DNA from 4 places in the Enterobacter sp. JBIWA008 genome. Region 2 is predicted to be linked to each of the others. Evidence: predicted binding sites of a transcription regulator. Region 2 holds the regulator's gene; each other region holds the start of a gene.
What was found. The regulator LexA, encoded in region 2, represses DNA repair genes until DNA is damaged. The targets are predictions, from matches to a motif close to TNCTGTATGTACATACAGNA.

Region 1 (4,442 bases), on a different replicon from region 2:
TTCACCTGTAACGAATTGCATGGCTTCAGGACACCCCTCCCCGGATGGTGTCCTTTTTTTCAGCGCCCCTTACAGGATTGAGAGAATGCCAGCCGAAGATTGGAATCTGGAAGTGGGCAGCTGGCACGAAACTTATTTAGCTGTTTTGCAGGCTGAGACTAACGATGATCGGAGTACGCGAAACTCTATCACGTCGTTACGCCCGAGGAGCTTGAGAGCGTCTGGGGAACAGGCCATTGCAGCCTTCAGTGCCAGTGAAATGGCGAGGCTGCGGTAGCGGTTTTGCAGCATGATGGGGGCATCAGCAGGCACTGCGTCAGACACCTGTAGATATGCTTTCCATGCATCTGGCTGAGCCAAAGCATTACGTTCCACGGCTTCGAACTGGTCTTCACGTTCCTTTTGCTTTTGCTGGTTAAGAACCAGATATGAACCTCCGGCATTCACCGCACCGGGTATTGCCAGTGTGAGCGCCACAAACAAAATTGCAGTATTACACTTCATTTGTCCTCCTCATTGTGTTCATCTCATTTTTTCCTGACAGTTCAACAGCTTGCTGGCCTCCCCTAGCGTCCCCCCCGCTCTCTTAACCTTTTGCATCAGTCCCTCCCGGGCTGTCTGGTTACCATTCTGAATGATGTTCCTGTCAGGATCGGTTCTTCGGCTTTTTATCGTCAAACGCCAGGAGAACCCCGAGGCCGATCAGTGAGGCGTAGCAGACCTGCATCGCAATTGTCACCGGCAGGGAGATGTTATCAACCAGAACGCCGGGAACCACAACGGCCACGCCTGCCAGTATCATTCCCCTGCCGGTCTTTTTGACCAGATCCGGCCACTGAGATTCAGGCACGTTCCGGGCACGCAGAAAGTTATGAATGCACTGCTCTGCCTTCTGTTTAATCACTGACATGTTTTAGTCTCCGAACGCCCGTTGCATATTTTTCTTTATCCTGGTCGCTTCACCGGATACCGGTGCGGCAGGCTCTGTTGGTTTCTCCGGCACTGCAGCCATACTCACGTCAGCCGTACCGGCCATCTGCTGAACCAGAACCTGCAGCTCGCTGACCGTGCCGGGCGGTACCGGCATGCTGGCCAGCAGACGCGGCAGCTCCGGTGCGGTCGTATGCAGGGCCAGACCGGTGATAATCAGGTTTCTCAGCAGCTCTCCGCGCAGGCGGGATGACACGCCCGTCAGCACACGCTCAACCCGTTCACTGCTCCGGTCATCCTGAAGCGTCAGGGTGTAACGCCGGCGCTGGTATTCCGTCTCCGGTGACATGGCCAGAGCCGCCACGCCACCATCAGGCTCATCAGGAAGTCCTGAGAGTGAAGACCAGGTGCCGGAGACCAGGGCCATCACGGCACAAAGCCGGATGGCGCTCAGATGCCCGTCAAAGAACACCGGGATCAGCGCCGGTAAACGGGCATCCGTCTGGTACATCACCGCCCCGGCGGTGGCGGCGGTCCGGATGAAGTCACCGCGCAGGGGCTGTGAGATGGTGCTGATGGTCGCCATCGCCGCGATGTCGGTGCGATCGTCGCTGTGAAGATAGAAAGAATACTGGCCGTCCGGCACGTTTAGTCCTCTTTATTGTAAAGGGCAATCTCTCTGGCCAGCGCCAGCTGCGGATCGCCTATAACCTCGATACGGTCAGGAGCCAGAGGCCAGGCCTGACGGATAGCCTCTTCAATGAGGGATGCCCCTCCCCCGACCAGGAATACCCGGTTAACGTTCCTGAAGGCCGTCAGCTCACTGGTGACACGCGCGCCCAGGGAAGTGATTGCCTCTGTAATTTTGTTCAGAACATCGTCAATTTTTCCGGCATCGTTGATCACTCGCTGCAGATACTGACGATCATTGCGGTTGCGGATGACCGTGTCAGCAATAAGCGCGCTGGTTTCGCTGTCTGCAGCCCGCAGCGCGCCTGCAGCTGCGCGGGTGACCTGTGACACGCCGACAGACGGATTGCCGTGTACCGCACTGATATCATCAAACTGTCCGACAATCACGCCGGCATCGAGCGTGGTTCCGCCGAGATCGATAATCAGTGTGGTCTCAGCGGGTCCGGGCTTCAGCTCGGCGAGACGGGAGAACGCCGCCGGCAGTGATTCCGGCATCACCTTCACGTCCGTTACGGTAAATGCCCTGCCCTTATTCAGAACCAGCTCACGCATCAGGTTTTCCCGTTTGCGTCGGATGTTCTCCTCGTTCCGCTGGCAGTCCCCGTCATAATACTCGCTCAGGGGCAGCGTCACGGTCAGGCTCACCGGCTGCGGCTCAAGTCCGCTGTTCAGCAGGGCATGATGCACGGCCAGCAGGTTGAGATCACCGTACTGGTATTCCACGTTTGTCGTCGGGATGGCATCCCGGCTGACGCTGTCCCAGGTGTATTTCAGCGTGCCCACCTGATAGTTGAACGTTGCGGCACTGAATTCCGCCACTTTCCAGCCATGCCGGAAGGAGTTAGCTGAAACCCGGGTCTGCAGCTCGTTTCCTTCAAACCATGCCAGCTTAACATTAGTTGAACCATCATCGCAGTAAATATTCATCATTATGCTCCGTTAATTAAACTCAATTTGATACATATTATAAGAGCAAAATGGCAAAACAAAAGCCTTATTTCTCATTGTGAGTAATTTAAATATCTCACAATGAGAATAAATAGCATTTTGAGTAACTTAGGTTACTCACCCTGTTCATGAAGCTGGTGATCTGGATTATCCTCGCGCTGTTAAATATACTGTATGCATAACCAGTATATTTAGACGTCAGGAGGAAAGATGAAACTGCAGCTTTTCAGCACCGGGAAAGCACTCCCGCCACAGGCCCATCCGTTGTTTGCAGACCTGGCCAGCTGCGGTTTTCCCAGCCCTGCCGCTGACTATGTCGAGTCCGACCTGGATCTCCATGATTACTGCATACGGCACCCGAGCGCGACTTACTATCTCCGTGCCAGCGGTGACAGCATGTCCGACGGCAGCCTTTACAATGGCGATCTGCTGGTTGTGGACAGTGCAGAGAAGCCCCGGCACGGCGATATTGTTGTGGCCAGCGTGCAGGGGGAGTTTACGGTTAAACGGCTTCTGCTGACGCCACGACTGACGCTGCAGCCAATGAACGCCGCCTGGTCGCCGATTTATCCCGACCCGGACGATCTGGATATCTTTGGCGTCGTCACGCACATCATCCACCGCCCGAGGGAGATGTACTGATGTTTGCCCTGGCCGATGTGAACAGCTTTTATGCCAGCTGCGAACGTGTTTTCCGCCCTGATTTGAAAGGAAAGCCGGTTGTGGTGCTCAGTAATAACGATGGCTGCGTCATCGCAAGAAGTGCCGAGGCAAAGCCCTGGATCAAAATGGGCACGCCGTGGTTTCAGATGAAAAACGAAAAGTACCCGGAAAAAATATACGCGTTTTCAAGCAACTATGAACTTTATGCCTCGATGTCAGCGCGCGTCATGAACTGCCTGGAGGAGCTGGCCCCCAGGGTGGAACAGTATTCGATTGACGAGATGTTCCTCGACCTGACCGGCGTTGAGCACTGCATGGACCTGGAGGACTTTGGCCGGCAGCTGCGCCAGCACGTGTATGACTGTACCCGTCTGACCATCGGCGTGGGTGCCGGTCCGACCAAACCCCTGGCAAAATCAGCCCAGTGGGCCTCAAAGGAGTGGAAACAGTTTCGTGGCGTGCTCGCCCTGACCAGGGGGAATCCTCAGCGAACGCGGAAACTGCTTTCACTACAGCCGGTCGAAGAGATCTGGGGCGTGGGAAACCGTATTGCACGCAAGCTCAATCTTCTTGGCATCAGGACCGCGCTAGATCTGGCCCTGACGAACCCGGCCTTCATCCGGAAAAATTTCTCCGTCGTTCTCGAGCGAACGGTGCGCGAACTGAACGGGGAAAGCTGCATGTCGCTTGAGGAAGCCCCGCCTACGAAACAACAGATTGTCTGCAGCCGCAGTTTTGGCGAGAAAGTCACTGAATACGATTCGCTCCGCCAGGCTGTCTGTCAGTACGCAGAGCGGGCCTCTGAAAAGCTGCGGAAAGAGCGCCAGTACTGCCGGCATATTTCCGTTTTCATCAAAACGTCCCCGTTCGCCGTTAAAGAGCCTTACTACGGCAACGTGGCCACGGAGAAACTGCTTACTCCCACTCAGGATACCCGGGACATTATTGCGGCCGCCACAACGGCTCTGGAGCGTATCTGGAAGGATGGGCACCGGTATGCCAAAGCCGGTGTAATGCTGAATGACTTCACCGGCTCCGGCGTTTCGAAGCTGCAGCTGTTCGACGAACGTCCGCCACGTCCTCACAGCGCTGAGCTGATGAAGGTTCTCGATGGCATTAATCATTCCGGTCTGGGACAGGTCTGGTTTGCAGGACGAGGGATTGCGCCTGCATGGCAAATGAAACGCGATATGCTCTCCCCTGCGTAC
Region 2 (4,442 bases):
TTGATACCGGCAGCAATATGCGGCGGTACCAGCCCCTGGTGATAGAGCACGTAGGAAAGAAGCAGGTAGTCCATGTGGCTGCGGTGGCAGGGGACATAGACAATCTCATGGCCATCATGCGCCAGCTGGCGTACACGCTCGGCGTTATGAACGTTGATGCCCTGATACAGGCGGTTCCAGGTAAAGCCGAGAATACGATCGGACAGGCGAATCATCTCGTAAGAGAAGTTCGCTGCAATCTCTTCCATCAGCGCAATGGCGTTCTGCTGGGCTTTCTCATGCGATATTTTCTTGCTGCGCGCTTCGTCTTCAACGGCGCGAGCAATCGCTTTGGAGGCCAACAGCTTGTTGAACAAATCCTGACGCGCCGGGAGACGCGGCCCTACGGCAGCCAGGCGCTGACGGGCAAAGTGCATACGCGCCACGCGCGCCAGTTTTTGCGCGATGATCTTGTCGGTGCCGTGCTCGTCCGCCATTCGACGCAGCGAAACGGAAGGGGAGAAACGCACAAAGCTGTCGCGTCCCAGCCAGGAGACCGCGAAGAACTTCTGAATGCCGTTAAGCATGCGCAGTGGTGGGTTCTCTTCACCTTTTTCACGGCCCGGACGACGACCAAACATCACCGATACCGGCACCATCTGCACATCCAGATCGGGGTTGCTGCGATGCAGGTCGAGATAGTCATGGAACAGCTTGATGGACTCTTCTTTTGGCGTGTAGTAGGTAAACACGCGCGGTCCACCGTGAATGAACACGTAGCGCGGCAGCAGCGTACCGTCAACTTCAAGCGGTTCAAGCGGGTCCGGTAAGTCATGCGCCAGACACTGGGCGCGAAGCGTCAGTAAGTCTGCCTTCGAGTTATAAGGCAAAACGTACATAATAGGACGCGACGTATCGAGCCCCAACTCCAGCGCGGGTTCTGCTGGGATAGACTTGCTTTTTACCAGTATGCTTAATGGTAAATTAAGTAATTTGTAGTAAATTCGTGGCCAGCCGGACATAAACGATGTAAAGCCTCTGGTTAATAATGCAATTGCGGCGCAAGGATAACAGAAAGCGCGCAAAATTTCTGTTGTTACCCGTCATACTTCAGGCTGTAGCGAAACGCGCTACGGCTCCTGTTACTGACGCTCTTTTTTTAAAAAGGTTCTTTTAATGGCCAATAATACCACTGGGTTAACGCGTATCATCAAAGCCGCCGGCTATTCATGGAAAGGTTTCCGTGCTGCGTGGATCAACGAAGCCGCTTTTCGCCAGGAGGGCGTCGCCGCTATCATCGCGGTGATCATTGCCTGTTTCCTTGATGTTGATGCTATTACTCGCGTGCTTCTTATCGGTTCCGTGCTTCTGGTGATGATAGTGGAAATTCTTAATAGCGCTATTGAAGCCGTTGTTGATCGCATCGGTTCCGATTTCCATGAGCTTTCTGGCCGCGCAAAAGACATGGGCTCTGCTGCTGTGTTGCTGGCGATTATCACTGCCGTTATTACCTGGGTCACGCTGCTTTGGTCACATTTCCGATGAGCCTCGAGGAATAATTAAGTCCCTGGTTTTTTGTGCAGTTTTTGATTCCAAAATCGCCTTTGACTGTATATACTCACAGCATAACTGTATATACACCCAGGGGGCGGAATGAAAGCGTTAACGACCAGGCAGCAAGAGGTGTTTGATCTCATCCGGGATCATATCGGCCAGACGGGTATGCCACCCACGCGTGCGGAAATCGCTCAGCGTCTGGGCTTCCGTTCTCCGAATGCTGCCGAAGAACACCTGAAAGCGCTGGCGCGTAAGGGCGTGATTGAGATTGTTTCAGGCGCGTCACGTGGTATCCGCCTGCTGGTGGAAGAAGAGACGGGTATTCCGCTGGTGGGGCGTGTTGCTGCCGGTGAGCCTTTGCTGGCGCAGCAGCATATTGAAGGCCACTACCAGGTCGATCCGGCCATGTTCAAACCGAGCGCTGATTTCCTGCTGCGCGTTAGCGGCATGTCGATGAAAGACATCGGTATTCTTGACGGCGATCTGCTTGCGGTGCACAAAACGCAGGATGTGCGTAACGGTCAGGTGGTTGTCGCGCGCATTGATGATGAAGTCACCGTCAAGCGTCTGAAAAAACAGGGGAACACAGTTCAGCTACTGCCTGAAAACAACGAGTTCTCCCCGATTGTGGTCGATCTCCGCGAACAGAACTTCTCTATCGAAGGACTGGCGGTTGGGGTGATTCGCAACGGTGAATGGCTGTAACCTCTTCCTGACAGGCTATGGCGCCGCTGTAGCCTGCTTCATTCCCCACTCCCGGTATTTTTCATGTCACTGCTGACGGCATCCGATAAGGCATTGTGGCGTCTTGCTCTGCCGATGATTTTTTCCAATATTACCGTGCCCTTGCTGGGTCTGGTCGATACTGCCGTTATTGGTCATCTTGATTCGCCGGTTTATCTCGGCGGCGTGGCGATTGGCGCAACGGCAACCAGCTTCCTGTTTATGCTGCTGCTCTTTTTGCGTATGAGCACCACCGGGCTCACGGCACAGGCTTATGGTGCAAAAGATCCGCTGCGTCTGGCGCGGGCTCTGGTCCAGCCGCTGATCCTTGCGCTTGGCGCGGGGGCGTTAATCGTTATATTACGTGCGCCCCTGATCGACTTTGCACTCCATGTTGTTGGCGGCAGCGAGGCGGTACTGGCCCAGGCTCGACGTTTCCTTGAAATCCGCTGGCTCAGCGCGCCCGCCTCGCTGGCTAACCTGGTTCTGCTGGGGTGGCTACTGGGCGTTCAGTACGCCCGTGCGCCAGTGATTTTGCTGGTGGTGGGCAACCTTCTCAACATTGTGCTGGATGTCTGGCTGGTAATGGGACTGCATATGAATGTGCAGGGCGCGGCGCTGGCGACGGCGATTGCCGAGTACGGAACCTTTATTATTGGTCTTTGGATGGTCTGGCGCGTGCTGGCGATGCGCGGCATCTCCCTGGCGCTGCTCAAAACCGCATGGCGCGGCAATATCCGTAAGCTGCTGGCACTTAATCGTGACATCATGCTGCGCTCGCTGCTGCTTCAGCTCTGCTTCGGCGCGCTGACGGTTTTCGGGGCTCGACTGGGGCCAGAAATCGTTGCGGTCAACGCGGTATTGATGACGCTGCTGACCTTTACCGCCTACGCGCTGGACGGTTTTGCCTATGCGGTAGAAGCGCATTCCGGGCAGGCGTACGGTGCGCGCGAAAGCGGGCAGCTTCGGGACGTCTGGCGGGCAGCCTGCCGTCAGTCGGGACTGGTGGCGCTGGCGTTCGGCCTGGTTTACGCCTGCTTTGGTGAGCAGATCGTTTCATTACTTACGTCTATCCCTGCGCTGCGCGAGCTGGCGAGTCACTATCTCATCTGGCAAGTCATCTTACCGGTAGTCGGCGTCTGGTGTTATCTGCTGGACGGCATGTTTATTGGTGCGACGCGCGGAGCGGAAATGCGCAACAGCATGGCGGTCGCGGCGGTAGGGTTTGGCCTGACGCTGCTGACGCTTCCCTGGCTTGGAAATCACGGTTTGTGGCTGGCCCTGGCCGTTTTCCTCTCGCTGCGAGGGATATCGCTGGCTTTTATCTGGCACCGCCACTGGCAAAACGATACCTGGTTCCCTTCACGTCACGATATATCGTGACGGTTAAAGATTCCGAATATGAAATCAACTGCCAAATCCTTAACTACAATATTTATCACGTCCAGCAGAAAAGAACGTAACGGACGTTACGACCCGACGTTTAACTAAGAGGACACGATGATGAATAAAGACGAAATCGGCGGCAACTGGAAGCAGTTCAAAGGTAAAGCGAAAGAAAAGTGGGGTAAGCTGACAGATGACGATATGACCGTCATTGAAGGTAAACGCGATCAGCTTGTCGGTAAAATTCAGGAACGCTACGGCTACGCGAAAGATCAGGCGGAAAACGAAGTCAAAGACTGGGAAACCCGTAACGACTACCGCTGGTAACGCTGAATAACCCACAGGGCGGCTCTAAGCCGCCTTTTCTTTTGCCGTTAACGCGGCTTTTTCTTCACCAGAATTGAGTGGTCGTGCTGACATGCGTCCTGATGACGACAAGCTTCCACTTCCACGCAGGCAGAGCACAGCCCATGCGCTTCAATCACGTTATGACGCAGGGCAAAACCCATTTTCGCTGCCAGCGTATGCATAATATCTTCCACGCCTTCCGCAGCTTCTTCTTTCACCACGCCGCAGCGGTCACAGATAAACATCGCCGATGTGTGGGTGGGCTGATCAAACAGATGGCACAGCACATAGCTGTTGGTGGACTCAACTTTATGCACGAATCCTTGTTCCAGCAGGAAATCCAGCGCGCGATACACGGTTGGTGGCTTCGCCTGCGGCTCGCTTTCGCGGAGCAGGTCCAGCAGATCGTAAGCGCTGATGGCACCCTGCTGCAGGCTCATGAGACGTAA
Region 3 (4,442 bases), 590 kb from region 2:
GCCCAGGACAGCCAGCGCCAGAGCCCGTATGAAGTGCGTGCCGAAGCCCAGCGCGCCCGCTTCAACCTGCCCGCGTGGCCAACCACCACTATCGGTTCCTTCCCGCAGACCACTGAAATCCGCGGCCTGCGTCTGGACTTCAAAAAGGGGAATCTGGATGCGAATCACTACCGCACCGGCATCGCGGAACACATCAAGCAGGCGATTATCGAGCAGGAACGCCTGGGGCTGGACGTGCTGGTGCACGGCGAGGCCGAGCGTAACGACATGGTGGAATACTTCGGTGAGCACCTGGACGGCTTTGTCTTTACCCAGAACGGCTGGGTACAGAGCTATGGCTCCCGCTGCGTGAAGCCGCCGGTAGTGATCGGTGACGTCAGCCGTCCGGAAGCGATCACCGTGGAGTGGGCGAAATACGCGCAGTCCCTGACCGACAAGCCGGTGAAAGGGATGCTGACCGGTCCGGTGACCATTCTCTGCTGGTCATTCCCGCGTGAAGACGTGACCCGTGAAACCATCGCCAAACAGATTGCCCTGGCGCTGCGTGATGAAGTGGCGGATCTGGAAGCGGCAGGTATTGGCATTATCCAGATTGACGAACCAGCCCTGCGCGAAGGTCTGCCGCTGCGCCGCAGCGACTGGGATGCCTACCTGCAGTGGGGCGTGGAGGCGTTCCGCATCAGCGCCGCGGTGGCGAAGGACGACACCCAGATCCACACCCACATGTGTTACTGCGAATTTAACGACATTATGGATTCGATTGCCGCCCTGGATGCCGACGTGATCACCATCGAGACCTCGCGTTCAGACATGGAGCTGCTGGAGTCGTTCGAAGAGTTTGAGTACCCGAATGAAATCGGGCCGGGCGTGTACGACATTCACTCCCCTAACGTGCCGAGCGTGGAGTGGATTGAAGCCCTGCTGAAAAAAGCGGCCCAGCGCATTCCGGCGGAGCGTCTGTGGGTGAACCCGGACTGCGGACTGAAAACCCGCGGCTGGCCGGAGACGCGCGCGGCGCTGGCGAACATGGTGAAGGCGGCGCAGAATTTGCGTCAGGCGTAGCGGTGCTGTATTGCCGGGTGGCACTAACGCTTACCCGGCATTTTGCTATTACGCCTTCTTACCGCCGTACTGGCTAAACCACGCCAGCATACGCTGCCAGCCATCTTTAGCCGATTCTGCGTGATAGCTCGGACGATAATCGGCGTTAAACGCATGCCCGGCATCCGGGTAGACCACAATCTCCGCCTTCGCATTTGCCGAACGCAGCGCATGGCGCATGGTGTCTACCGAATCCAGTGAAATACCGGTGTCCTGACCGCCGTAAAGCCCTAACACGGGGGCGTTTAACTCGGTTGCGATATCGACCGGATGTTTCGGTGAATTCAGCGTTTTATCACCCACCAGTTTGCCGTACCAGGCGACAGCGGCTTTAAGCTGCGGGTTATGCGCGGCATACAGCCAGCTAATGCGTCCACCCCAGCAGAAACCGGTGACCAGCAGACGATGCGGATCGCCCCCGTTGCGCGCCGCCCAGCTGGCGACGTGGTCGAGATCGGCCAGCACCTGCGCGTCCGGGACTTTGCTGACCAGGTTGCTGAGCAGTGTGGGAATATCGCTGTAGTCGTTCGGATCGCCCTGACGGAAGTAGAGCTCTGGGGCAACGGCCAGATACCCTTCCAGCGCCAGCCGGCGGCAGAGGTCGCGAATGTGTTCGTGAACACCAAATATCTCCTGAATCACAATCACGATGGGTAGCGGACCCTCTGCCGATTTTGGCCGCGCGTGATAAGCAGGCATATTCTCCCCCTGCGAGGGAATAGAGGTCTCACCTGCGGTAATTGCCGCTTCTGGCGTCGACACGATGGTTGAAGCATGGGGGGCCGCAGCAGGTGCAAAACCGGTTCTTTCAGTCATGGCATTCTCCGTACCAATCAGTTAGCGCAAAGGTAAATATAGACACCAGGTTAACAACTCACAGTGCCTTAAACGGTCTATCTTTTGTGCAGCACCTGACGATATAACTTGTTAATGTGATGTGAATCACTTTTTTATGGAAATTCAATGTAATCATTTTCATTCATGGTGAGGTACGTCACGAAATTATGCTTACTGCTTCTGTAAAGTACCGTTTTACTTCTTCTGACTAACCGACCCACAGAGGAGTCACCTATGTCTAAGTCTGATGTTTTTCATCTCGGCCTCACCAAAAACGATTTACAAGGGGCTACGCTCGCTATCGTCCCTGGCGATCCAGAGCGTGTGGAAAAGATCGCCGCGCTGATGGATAAGCCGGTTAAGCTGGCAGCCCATCGTGAATTCACCACCTGGCGCGCAGAGCTGGATGGTAAAGCCGTGATCGTGTGTTCTACCGGTATCGGTGGCCCGTCTACGTCTATCGCTGTTGAAGAGCTGGCACAGCTGGGCATTCGTACTTTCCTGCGTATCGGTACCACCGGTGCTATCCAGCCGCATATCAACGTAGGCGACGTGCTGGTCACGACCGCGTCCGTTCGTCTGGACGGCGCAAGCCTGCACTTTGCACCGATGGAATTCCCGGCAGTGGCTGATTTCGAATGCACCACCGCGCTGGTTGAAGCCGCGAAATCCGTGGGCGCAACCACCCACGTGGGCGTAACCGCCTCTTCAGACACCTTCTACCCGGGCCAGGAGCGTTACGACACCTTCTCAGGCCGCGTGGTAAGCCGTTTCAAAGGCTCAATGGAAGAGTGGCAGTCCATGGGCGTGATGAACTACGAAATGGAATCCGCAACGCTGCTGACCATGTGTGCAAGCCAGGGTCTGCGTGCCGGTATGGTGGCGGGCGTTATCGTCAACCGTACCCAGCAGGAGATCCCGAACGCCGAAACCATGAAGCAGACCGAAAGTCATGCAGTGAAAATCGTGGTGGAAGCAGCGCGTCGCCTGATCTAATCCTCTCTTCTGAAATCAAAGGCCGACGCGTTCGGCCTTTATTTTTTGCGTAGCGCCTCGCAGGAAAACCCTTTCAAACTGGACGTTTATACAGCACAATTCTATTTTGTGCGGGTAATACGTTGATGCAGGGGGCATTGTGGATATCTCAATCCTGATTTACGCGGTGATTGCGCTGGTGGGCTTAGGGATTGGCTGGCTGATTTCCAGCTACCAGCATGCACAGCAGAAGGCCGACCAGCTGGCCGAGCGAGAAGAGATGGTCGCCGATTTAAGCGCGACAAAACAGCAGCTTGCTCTGAGCGAACACTGGCGCGACGAGTGCGAATTACTTAACAACGAGCTGCGTAACCTGCGCGACATTAACACCTCGCTGGAGGCCGATCTCCGCGAAGTCACTACCCGCCTTGAATCCACCCAGCTGCATGCGGAAGACAAAATCCGCCAGATGATCAACAGCGAGCAGCGTCTCAGCGAACAGTTTGAGAACCTCGCCAACCGAATTTTCGAACACAGCAACCGCCGCGTTGACGAACAGAACCGCCAGAGCCTGAACAGCCTGCTGACGCCGCTGCGTGAACAGCTGGACGGTTTTCGCCGTCAGGTGCAGGACAGCTTTGGTCAGGAAGCCCGCGAGCGGCACACGTTGGCGCATGAGATTCGCAATCTCCAGCAGCTGAATGCGCAAATGGCGCAGGAAGCGGTCAACCTGACCCGTGCGCTGAAAGGGGATAACAAAACCCAGGGCAACTGGGGAGAAGTGGTGCTGACCCGCGTCCTGGAAGCCTCTGGTCTGCGCGAAGGATACGAATACGAAACGCAGGTGAGTATCGAAAACGATGCCCGCTCTCGCATGCAGCCGGATGTGATTGTGCGGCTGCCGCAGGGTAAAGATGTAGTGATCGACGCCAAAATGACGCTGGTGGCGTATGAACGCTACTTTAATGCGGACGATGACTACACGCGCGAATCCGCGCTGCAGGAGCACATTGCCTCCGTGCGTAATCATATTCGCCTGCTCGGCAGAAAAGACTACCAGCAGCTGCCGGGTCTCCGCTCCCTGGATTATGTCCTGATGTTTATCCCGGTTGAACCCGCGTTTCTGCTGGCACTCGACAGACAGCCCGAACTGATAACGGAAGCGCTCAAAAATAATATTATGCTGGTCAGCCCCACCACGCTGCTGGTGGCGTTACGCACCATTGCGAACCTCTGGCGCTACGAGCACCAGAGCCGCAACGCGCAGCAGATTGCCGACCGCGCCAGCAAGCTGTACGACAAAATGCGCCTCTTCGTGGACGACATGTCTTCAGTCGGGCAGAGCCTGGATCGTGCGCAGGATAACTACCGCCAGGCGATGAAAAAACTCGCCTCCGGACGTGGCAACCTGCTGGCACAGGCCGAATCATTCCGCAGCCTGGGGGTTGAGGTTAAACGCGAGATTAATCCGGAATTGGTCGAACAGGCCACCGCCCGGGACGACGAGTTTCGCCTGCGAGAAGGTGCGG
Region 4 (4,442 bases), 1.3 Mb from region 2:
AGTGCCGCAAATTGATCGGCAAATTTTTCGATAACCTTCTTAACCGCCCACTCTGCGACCGAACCTTTATCCACTTCCGCAAAAAGCTCACGACGCAGACGCGCATCGGAGAGCAGGTGCGAATAAAGGTCGAAGATGGCCGCCGTTTCTTTTTGCGCGCCTGCGGCAAAGCGCTTGCTGTAACGACGAAATTCATTCGCCGCCTCTTCCAGCGCGGCGGTAAGACGCTCGCGCTCAAGCGCCTCATCAAGCGTTGAGGCTTCATAAACCTGCTCCATCAGCGGCAGCGTGGCGTCCATCCAGCCTTCCGCTATCGCCACGCCAGGCGATGCCGGAAGAGCACGAATGCGCGTATGGCGATACTGACCAAAGAGCGCGGCAAGCTGGGACTGGGAGAGGATCGCCGCCATCTGCGTGGCCAGCGTGACGAGGAAAGACTCTTCGCTTTCATCGTACTGACGTAGCTCGCGCTGCTGTACAACCAGCACGCCGAGCAGCTGGCGACGCTGGATAATCGGTACGCCAAGGAAAGCGCGGAAGCGCTCTTCTTTTACGGAAGGGATGTATTTAAAGCTGGGGTGTTTTTGCGCGTCAGCAAGGTTGATGGGCTCAGCCAGCCGCCCAACCAGACCCACGATACCTTCATCAAATGCGAGCGTGACGGTGCGTCCACGTGGTTTTTTTAAACCACGGGTCGCCATCAGGTAATAGCAGCGCCGATCGTGGTCGGCCAGATACACCGAACAGACCTCGGTCTCCATCGCAAGACAGATGTCAGTGACCAGAATATTCAGCGCCTCGTTGAGACGCGGAGCACTGGCCACCTTCTCGACTATTTCTCGCAAGCGGGTGAGCATGATTTGCGTAGCTTAACCTCTTTTACGTCGCCATGCAGGTGCGCTCTGCGGCTTAGGCGGGATCTCCTGAAGCTGCATTACCACACTTGCAAACTCTTTCATCACCCTACGGTAAACATCGCGTTTAAATGACACGACCTGACGAACAGGATACCAATAGCTCACCCAGCGCCAGCCATCGAACTCCGGCGTACTGCTGGTCTGCATATTGATGTCTGAATCGTTGCCCACCAACTGCAACAGAAACCACTTCTGTTTCTGGCCGATACAAACCGGCTTTGTGTCCCAACGCACCAAACGTTTCGGTAACTTGTAACGCAACCAGTTGCGGGTCGAAGCCAGGATGCGAACATCTTTTCGGCTTAAACCGACCTCTTCAAAAAGCTCCCGGTACATCGCTTGTTCTGGGGACTCTCCCGGATTGATCCCGCCTTGCGGGAACTGCCAGGAGTGCTGACCATATCGCCGGGCCCACATTACCTGGCCCTGACGATTACAAATTACTATTCCTACGTTCGGGCGGTAGCCATCGTCATCAATCACCGGACTACCCCAAACTAAACCTTATATATGAACGATTGTTTCACACTACAGGGAGGCGGTAAACCACTCTCTTACAGGGCTTCAACCTAATAACATTTGAATAACTCACAAATAAGTGCTGAGTTATAAACAGATGAGAGGCAGTGAAGGGAATTTTATTCACCTTTTCTGTGGATATAGTTGTGAAGAAGTGTCTGATTACCGATGAACAACCTCAAACACTACTTTGCCACCGCTTTCACGCCAGTTAAATAATTCAATAATTTTCATGAAGTTAAATGTATTTCCATGAACACAAAACAGAATGGCGTGACGATCATCACATCAGGGATCGTCGTGCTGATGAAAGATCGAACAGCGTAGGTTTTATCCACAGATTGTGCCAATAAGTTAGTCACAATTTGTCTGAAAATTCGATTTTCATCGCACGTCAAGGCTGTAAATTGAAACAGTAGTCAGGGTTATACCCAGTTATCCCATTTTTCTGTGGATAACATGGTGTAAGATCCTGTTCATTGTCAGTGACCAGATTTGAACAACCGCTTTTCCCCCTCAGGTGAAACGATTTCAAAGCAATAAAAAAAACCTATAAATCATAGACATGGAATATTGGTACAGAAAAAGTTAAACTCTATCCACAGGGGACAATTTCTTCGTTTATTTTTTAATCAAAAGGTTACCTTCATGCATCCGCTTACACCCTTGCTCTCACCGCCGTCCAGTGAGGGCCAGTTGCTACGACAGGCACAGCGTCTTGCAGGCTTTTCGCTTGGCGAGCTGGCGGCAATGGCCGGGCTTCAGATCCCGAAGGATCTGAAGCGGGATAAAGGCTGGATCGGCATGCTGCTTGAACTGTGGCTGGGTGCCAGCGCAGGAAGCAAACCAGAGCAAGATTTTGCAGCGCTTGGCGTGGAGTTAAAAACCATCCCAATAGACAGCCAGGGCAAGCCACTTGAGACTACCTTCGTCTGCGTTGCGCCATTAACCGGCAATACCGGCGTGACGTGGGAAACCAGCCACGTTCGCCACAAGCTGAAGCGCGTACTGTGGGTACCGGTCGAAGGCGAGCGACAGATCCCCCTGGCTGAGCGTCGCGTTGGCGCGCCGCTGCTCTGGAGCCCGAACGACGATGAAGAGCATCAGCTGCGGCTGGACTGGGAGGAGCTGATGGACATGATCGTTCTTGGGCAGGTTGAGCGCATCACCGCCCGTCACGGAGAAGTATTACAACTGCGCCCGAAAGCGGCCAACAGTAAAGCGCTTACCGAGGCAATCGGCGCGCAGGGCGAGCCGATACTGACGTTGCCGCGCGGTTTTTATCTCAAAAAGAATTTCACAGGCGCGCTTCTGGCACGTCATTTCCTGTTAAAAACATAGTTTTTTACTTATTTTGCGAGCTCTCAAACATAATCGACTGCTTTTTAAGATTTTACCGCTTCCTCAAGTCGCTATATCGGGTTAATACTAGATTATGATTTGATACGCGCCAGATGAGGACGATAACGATGAAAAAATGGGCAGTGTTAGTTTCAGCAGTCGGTTTAGCGTTTGCCGTATCGGGCTGTAGCAGCGATTACGTCATGGCGACAAAAGATGGTCGAATGATCCTGACCGACGGCAAGCCCGAAGTCGACGATGATACCGGTCTGGTCAGCTACCGCGACCAGGAAGGCAATAAAATGCAGATCAATCGCGACGAAGTGTCGCAAATTATCGAGCGATAAAAGAGAGAGGTCAGTAGCTTGCTGGCCTTTTTGATTTTTTTCTTCCCCTTTTGCTTCCCCTCTGCCATGTTTATATTCCTTTGTCAGGCACGCCCTGACGCGGTCTATAAGTCTACTGAGGAAGCCGGCTATGCATTATCACCGTATCCCCCACAGCGCTCTGGAAATAAGCCAACTGGGGTTGGGCACGATGACATTTGGTGAACAAAACAGCGAAGCCGATGCCCATGCACAACTCGATTACGCCGTCAGTCAGGGAATTAACCTGATTGACGTTGCAGAGATGTACCCTGTTCCGCCACGTCCGGAAACGCAGGGACTTACCGAAACCTACGTCGGTAACTGGCTGGCAAAACGGAGCAACCGTGAAAAGCTGGTGATTGCCTCAAAAGTCAGTGGCCCCGCGCGCAACAACGATACCGGGATCCGCCCGAATCAGATCCTCGATCGCAAGAATATCCGCGCCGCACTGGACGCCAGCCTGAAGCGCCTGCAAACCGACTACCTCGATCTTTATCAGGTGCACTGGCCGCAGCGGCCAACCAACTGCTTTGGTAAGCTCGGCTACAGCTGGAATGAGAGCGCCCCCGCCGTAACGCTGCTGGAAACGCTGGAAGCGCTGACAGAATGCCAGCGCGCGGGAAAAATCCGCTACATTGGCGTCTCTAACGAAACGGCCTTTGGCGTAATGCGCTATCTGCACCTGGCAGATAAACACGATCTGCCGCGTATCGTCACCATCCAGAACCCGTACAGCCTGCTTAACCGTAGCTATGAGGTGGGTCTTGCCGAAGTGACGCAATATGAAGAAGTGGAACTGCTCGCCTATTCCTGTCTCGGCTTTGGCACGCTCACGGGGAAATACCTGAACGGCGCGAAACCGGCCGGGGCGCGAAATACCCTCTTTAGCCGCTTTACCCGCTACAGCGGCGAGCAGACGCAGAAAGCCGTTGCAGCCTATGTGGATATCGCAAAGCGTCACGGTCTTGACCCTGCGCAGATGGCGCTGGCCTTCGTGCGTCGCCAGCCGTTTGTTGCCAGCACCCTACTGGGCGCGACCACGATGGAACAGTTGAAAACCAATATTGAGAGTTTCCATCTGAATCTGAGTGAAGAGGTGTTAGCGGAGATTGAAGCAGTGCATCAGGTATACACATACCCGGCACCGTAATAAAAGCAAAACGGCAACGCGCGTTGCCGTTTTTAGGATGTGCCCCGTCTATCTGTAGTAGAGGGTATCAGGCCGCACTTATCAACGCCGACGTTGCCAAACCCACAATCCGGCAATTGCCAGCGCGAACAGCCCACCAAACCCGAC

Region 1: umuD (translesion error-prone DNA polymerase V autoproteolytic subunit) is a predicted target of LexA. The motif match lies at 2,740-2,759, and genes of this name have one in related genera.
Region 3: rmuC (DNA recombination protein RmuC) is a predicted target of LexA. The motif match lies at 3,011-3,030, and genes of this name have one in related genera.
Region 4: mutH (DNA mismatch repair endonuclease MutH) is a predicted target of LexA. The motif match lies at 1,835-1,854, and genes of this name have one in related genera.

The regions. Positions count from the first base shown of each region.
Region 1 is NZ_CP074152.1:13,207-17,648, reverse strand. It holds gene KGP24_RS24465 (hypothetical protein) at 133-504, opposite strand; gene KGP24_RS24460 (hypothetical protein) at 647-910, opposite strand; gene KGP24_RS24455 (plasmid partitioning/stability family protein) at 914-1,576, opposite strand; gene parM (plasmid segregation protein ParM domain-containing protein) at 1,579-2,550, opposite strand; gene umuD (translesion error-prone DNA polymerase V autoproteolytic subunit) at 2,782-3,213, shown strand; gene KGP24_RS24440 (Y-family DNA polymerase) at 3,213-4,442, shown strand, end outside.
Region 2 is NZ_CP074149.1:358,801-363,242, forward strand. It holds gene plsB (glycerol-3-phosphate 1-O-acyltransferase PlsB) at 1-1,001, opposite strand, end outside; gene KGP24_RS01700 (diacylglycerol kinase) at 1,156-1,524, shown strand; gene lexA (transcriptional repressor LexA) at 1,633-2,241, shown strand; gene dinF (MATE family efflux transporter DinF) at 2,305-3,642, shown strand; gene KGP24_RS01715 (CsbD family protein) at 3,763-3,972, shown strand; gene zur (zinc uptake transcriptional repressor Zur) at 4,020-4,442, opposite strand, start outside.
Region 3 is NZ_CP074149.1:4,591,229-4,595,670, reverse strand. It holds gene metE (5-methyltetrahydropteroyltriglutamate--homocysteine S-methyltransferase) at 1-1,062, shown strand, start outside; gene KGP24_RS22290 (dienelactone hydrolase family protein) at 1,111-1,917, opposite strand; gene udp (uridine phosphorylase) at 2,173-2,934, shown strand; gene rmuC (DNA recombination protein RmuC) at 3,074-4,442, shown strand, end outside.
Region 4 is NZ_CP074149.1:3,902,447-3,906,888, forward strand. It holds gene ptsP (phosphoenolpyruvate--protein phosphotransferase) at 1-857, opposite strand, end outside; gene rppH (RNA pyrophosphohydrolase) at 870-1,400, opposite strand; gene mutH (DNA mismatch repair endonuclease MutH) at 2,085-2,777, shown strand; gene KGP24_RS18830 (YgdI/YgdR family lipoprotein) at 2,906-3,124, shown strand; gene KGP24_RS18835 (NADP(H)-dependent aldo-keto reductase) at 3,255-4,295, shown strand; gene lplT (lysophospholipid transporter LplT) at 4,377-4,442, opposite strand, start outside.